2 linked regions of the Celeribacter indicus genome follow. The protein of the gene in region 2 interacts with the protein of the main gene of each other region in a pairwise test. Links are inferred from orthologs where the notes say so. Each region holds a gene or a part of one and is shown on either strand. Other genes may lie near its edges.

The links. Proteins that work in one complex are often made in the same cells at the same time.
Region 1: the proteins of ybgC (region 2) and P73_RS08505 interact in binary tests that used the Escherichia coli proteins (3 or more experiments, as listed by UniProt). The link is inferred for Celeribacter indicus from one-to-one orthologs.

Annotation. Positions count from the first base shown.
Region 1 is NZ_CP004393.1:1,687,474-1,690,149, reverse strand. It holds P73_RS08505 (acyl carrier protein), read right to left. Parts: upstream 1,618-2,676; coding sequence 1,384-1,617; downstream 1-1,383. Other genes in the region: fabD (ACP S-malonyltransferase), read right to left, coding at 2,658-2,676; fabG (3-oxoacyl-[acyl-carrier-protein] reductase), read right to left, coding at 1,835-2,572; fabF (beta-ketoacyl-ACP synthase II), read right to left, coding at 1-1,164. UniProt on the Escherichia coli protein: Carrier of the growing fatty acid chain in fatty acid biosynthesis.
Region 2 is NZ_CP004393.1:1,187,905-1,190,787, reverse strand. It holds ybgC (tol-pal system-associated acyl-CoA thioesterase), read right to left. Parts: upstream 1,696-2,883; coding sequence 1,306-1,695; downstream 1-1,305. Other genes in the region: P73_RS06025 (hypothetical protein), read right to left, coding at 2,267-2,883; thpR (RNA 2',3'-cyclic phosphodiesterase), read right to left, coding at 1,725-2,267; tolQ (protein TolQ), read right to left, coding at 457-1,152; tolR (protein TolR), read right to left, coding at 1-455.

The DNA of each region.
Region 1 (2,676 bases), 500 kb from region 2 along the record:
CGGCGCGAGGTCGAGCTTCGGCTCGACCGCCGGAGTGTCGAGGTTGATCGTCGGCGGCGCCACCTGATCGCGGATCGCCAGAATGCAGAAGATCGCCTCCACCGCGCCGGCCGCGCCCAGAAGGTGCCCGATGGAGGATTTCGTCGAGGACATCGTCGCCGTCGCCGCCGCATTGCCGAGCAGCCGCTCGACCGCGGCAAGCTCGATCGTGTCGGCCATGGTCGAGGTGCCGTGCGCGTTGATATAGTCGATCTCCGAAGGCGCGATCCCCGCCCGCGCGATCGCCGCCTGCATCGCGCGGAAGCCGCCGTCGCCATCCTCGGCCGGCGCGGTGATGTGATAGGCGTCGCCCGAGAGGCCATAGCCCACGACCTCGGCATAGATCTTGGCGCCGCGGGCCTTCGCGTGCTCGTATTCCTCGAGCACCACGACCCCGGCCCCCTCGCCCATCACGAAGCCGTCGCGATCGGTGTCATAGGGCCGCGAGGCATGTTCGGGATCCTCGCGCCGCTTCGTCGACAGCGCCTTGCAGGCGTTGAACCCCGCGATGCCGAGTTCGCAGATCGCCGCCTCCGCGCCGCCCGCGACCATCACGTCCGCATCGCCCAGCATGATCAGCCGCGAGGCGTCGCCGATCGCATGCGCCCCCGTCGAACAGGCCGTCACGACGGCATGGTTCGGCCCCTTGAACCCGTAGCGGATCGAGACCTGGCCGGAAATGAGATTGATGAGCGAACCGGGAATGAAGAAGGGCGAGATCCGCCGCGGGCCCTTCTCCTTCAGAAGCACCGCCGTGTCCGCGATCGAGGAGAGCCCGCCGATCCCCGATCCGATCAGCACGCCCGTGCGCAGCAGCTCGTCCTCGTCTTCGGGTTTCCAGTCGGCATCGACCAGCGCCTGTTCCGCCGCCGCCATGCCGAACAGGATGAAATCGTCGACCTTGCGCCGCTCCTTCGGCTCCATCCAGTCGTCGGGGTTGAACGTGCCCTCCGTCCCGTCACCGAATTTCACTTCGCAGGCGTAATTCGTCGCCAGATGGTCCGCGTCGAAGCGCCGGATCGTCCCCGCCGCCGACTGGCCGGCCAGAAGGCGCTCCCACGTTTCCTCCACACCGCATGCGAGCGGCGAAACCATTCCAAGACCCGTGACAACTACTCGGCGCATCCTCGCCCCCTTGTTCTTTGACTGCCTCTCAATACACGCCCTTGTCCCACGATGGAAGGCCATGGGGCGCCGCCCGCGCAATTCCGCGACCGCGCTCCGCCGCCCCGGACCGGCGCCGGCACCGCCCCCGCCTGTGCCCCGCGCGCAAAGAAAAACGGCGCGCCCGGTGGGGTGCGCCGTTTCCATCGCGCCGCGATCCCGCCGGGACCGCGAAACGCCTCAGGAGGCTTCGGAGATGAACTTCACCGCGTCGCCGAAGGTCTGGATCGTCTCGGCCGCGTCGTCCGGAATCTCGATGCCGAATTCTTCTTCGAAAGCCATCACCAGTTCGACGGTATCGAGGCTGTCGGCGCCCAGATCGTCGATGAAGGATGCGTTTTCGGTCACCTTGTCCTCTTCAACGTCGAGATGCTCGACGACGATCTTTCTCACGCGATCTGCGATGTCGCTCATGGTCTTTCCTCACATAATTCCGGGCCCGCTGCCCATTTTTCCACTGGCCCTCGGGCCGCTCTTCGACATGCCGGCCGGCCCTTCCGGACCTGGTCCGGCCACCGGCATGGCCATGGGGCCGAAAACCGCCCCCGTGGCGCCATCTGCGCTGCTCATAGCACAATCCTTTCCGGTGGCAAATGGTTTGTGCCCACCCGCCCGGCAAGGCTCCGCGCGTTCACAGCATCGCCATTCCGCCGTTGACGTGAAGCGTCGTTCCCGTCGTATATCCCGCCTCCTCGGAGGCCAGATAGAGCACCGCCGCCGCGATTTCCTCGGGCCGGCCCATCCGCGCCGCCGGGATCTGCGCGTTGATCTTGTCCTTCTGCTCGTCGGTCAGCTTGTCGGTCATCGCCGTGGCGATGAAACCGGGCGCGACGCAGTTCACCGTGATCCCGCGCGTCGCCACCTCATAGGCCAGGGATTTCGACATGCCGACCATCCCCGCCTTCGAGGCGGCGTAATTGCCCTGGCCGGGATTGCCCGTCGCGCCGACGATGGAGGAAATGTTCACGATCCGGCCCCAGCGCGCCTTCATCATGCCGCGCAGCACGCCCTTGCAGAGCCGCATCGTCGAGGTGAGGTTCACGTTCAGCACGCTCTCCCATTCCTCCTCCGACATCCGCATGAACAGGTTGTCGCGCGTGATCCCCGCGTTGTTCACGAGGATGTCGACCGAGCCCATCGCCTCCGCCGCCTGTTTCGGCAGCGCCTCGACACTCTCCCGGTCCGACAGGTTGCAGGGCAGCACATGCACCCGCTCCCCGAGCTCCGCGGCCAGCGCCTCGAGCGGCTCCACCCGCGTCCCCGACAGCGCCACCGTCGCCCCGGCCTCGTGCAGCGCCGTCGCGATCGCCCCGCCGATGCCGCCGGACGCACCGGTGACCAGCGCATTCTTCCCCGTCAAGTCAAACATCTCTCTCGCCTCCCGAAGCCTTCCGCTTCATCTGCTCTTAAATATCCGGGTGAACCGGCCGCCCCGAGGGCGGAGCCCTCTCTCTTCACCCGTCCAGTTTCGCG
Region 2 (2,883 bases):
AGGCGCGGTCCGCCCTGCTCCGTCACGAGACCGATCTTGCGGAAACCGCCCGCGTTGAGCGCCCCCATGACCTGCGCGACGCGCTCATAGGGCACGGTTCCGTCGGCGCGCAGGAAGATCTTGTCGTCCTGCCGTTCGGCGGCGATCGCCTGAAGCTTGGTGACGAGATCGCCCTCCTCCGTCTCGTTCGACATCAGCAGCACGCGCCCGTCCGCCGTGAGCGTGATGGAGAGGGGTTCCTCCTCCTCCTGCGGCAGCGCCGTCGCCGCCGTCTCGGGAAGCTCCACGGGCACGCCGACGGTCATCATCGGCGCCGCGACCATGAAGATGATCAGAAGCACGAGCATGACGTCCACGAAGGGCGTCACGTTGATCTCGCTCATCGCGGCGGAATGGCCCCGGCGCCGTCCGCGCCGTCCGCCTCCGCCCTGTTTCCTGATGACCCCGGCCCCCATGTCAGCTATCGAGCTCGCGCGACAGGATGGTGGAGAATTCGTCGGCGAAGGCCTCGTACCCGCCGAGGATCCGGTCGCTGTCCGCCGACAGCTTGTTGTAGAAGATCACCGCCGGGATCGCCGCGAGCAGGCCGAGGGCGGTGGCGAGGAGCGCCTCCGCGATGCCGGGCGCCACGACCGCGAGGTTCGTCGACTGCGCCATGGCGATGTCCTCGAAGGCCGTCTTGATCCCCCAGACGGTGCCGAACAGGCCGACGAAGGGCGCGGTCGAGCCCACGGTGGCGAGGAAGGACAGACCGCCGTTCATGTCCTCCGCCTCCTTGGCGATGGCGACATCCATCGAGCGGTCGATCCGCGACTGCGCCCCCGCGATCAGCACGCCGTCGGCACGGTGCGAGCGCCGCCATTCGGTCATCCCGGCGGCAAAGACCCGTTCGGGCGCGCTCATCTGGCCGCCCTGCATCTGGTCGTAGAGCTCGTCGAGCGGCTCGCCCGACCAGAAGGCCTGGTCGAAGGCCGCGGCATTCTCCCGCGCCTTCCGGTAGCTGATGAATTTCTGGATGATGATCGACCACGACCAGAAGGAGGCCACGATCAGAAGGATCATCACGATCTTCACGGTGAAGGTCGCGCGCATGAACAGCGCCAGCAGGGAGAAGTCGATCTCCTGCGCCATCGCAAGGGTGTTTTGGTCCATGAACCTGCTCTTTTATTCCGCCAGTCGGCATCTTTCGCCAGTGGGCCGCATCCACACGGCTCTCATCATTATCGCGAGATTTACCCTATGAGCAGGGCCCTCGCCAACACGAACCTGTGAGAGGGCGCGCAAAACGATAAACTTTTTGCGTGGTCAGTGAAGATTTCGGCGGATAATCGCCGGAAGCCGCGCCGGCTGCCCGGACCCGGAGAGCGCCACCAGCGTCACCTTCGCCTCGAACAGCCGCTCCTCGCCGCGCGACACCACCTGCGCGAGCACGATCCGCGCGCCGCCAAGGGTGTCGAGCGTGGTCTCGACGGTCAGATCGTCGTCGAATTTCGCCGGCGCGAGATACTCCGCCTCGAGCCGCCGCACGGCGAAGACAAGGCCCTCCTCCTCCTTCAGACGCATCTGGTCGACGCCCAGATCGCGCACCCATTCGGTCCGCGCACGTTCGATGAACTTGAGGTAATTGGCGTAATAGACGATGCCCGCGAGGTCGGTATCCTCGTAATAGACGTGCACGGCAAAGCGATGGGTCATCCGGAAATCCTCTCGTCCTGCGCGCCAGCCTAGGGAGCGAGCGGATAGCGTGCAAGCGCCTCGTAAACCGCGCCCTCATGGGTCAGGACCGACTGCATGAGCGCCATCTCGGCCGCCCGGAAGGCCGGCCAGACAAAGCCCGCATGGCGCGCCATCAGACGGTCGAGCGCATCGCGTTCTCCGGGCGCGAACCGGCTGAAGCGGACAAGCGTCACATGCGGGCGAAACCGCTCGTGCGGCAGCTCGATCCCCGCCGCCCGCGCCGCCCCGCGCACCGTCCTGCGCAGCTCGCTCAGCGCCGCATCCTGCGCGACGGCGGCGAACAGGACCCGCGGCTTGTCCCCGCCGAACAGGTCGAGCCCCTCGAGCCGGATCCGCGGCGCAGTCGCACGCATGCCCTCAAGCTCTTCATGAAGCGCGTCGAGCGCCGCCTCCGGCTGGTCGTCGAGAAAGGCGAGCGTCAGGTGCATGTTCTCCGCCGGCACCGCGCGCCCGACGCGCAGCCCTCCCGCGATCTCCTCGAGCCGGTCGGTCAGATCCTCCGGCAGCGGCAGGCCGACGAAACACCGCATCAGCCCGCCCCCGCCCGCGCATAGAGCCGCAGCGCATGCGCGGCATCGCGCGCCGCCGCCGGCAGCATCGGATCATAGGCCGCGCGCAGCACATTGGCGACATCGGGCCGCACCACCGTGCCCTCGGGCGCGACGGCCAGCGGGCTGTCCTGGGTGAACACCCGGTCCGACCAGAGGAGCATGGCCTGCACCGCCTGCGACAGCGCGATCACCTCGGCCGGCACCTCGTCCATCGCGCCGCCCATGCGCACGAAGCTGAAACAGGCCCTGATCGCGCCCGCCTCGTCGAAACGGAAGGCACGATACTGATGCGCCCCCCGCTCCGTGAGCGTCGCGACCTTCGCCGCCAGATCCGGGATCAGATCCCCCATATGCGGCACCTCCATGAGCTCCGCCCAGTCCGACAGGAAGAACATCATGAGGTTCGAGCCGAGCTCGGGATCGGTCTCCGCCATCCGGTGACCCGCGATCGCAACGCAGGCCTCGATCGCGCTCTTCACCGTGACCAGCGTCTCCTCCTCGATACCGAACACCACGGGCGCGACCGGACGGCCCCAGCGGGCGAACACGTATTCCCCCGTTGCACGGGTGAAAAAGGCCTCGACGCTCTCCGGTG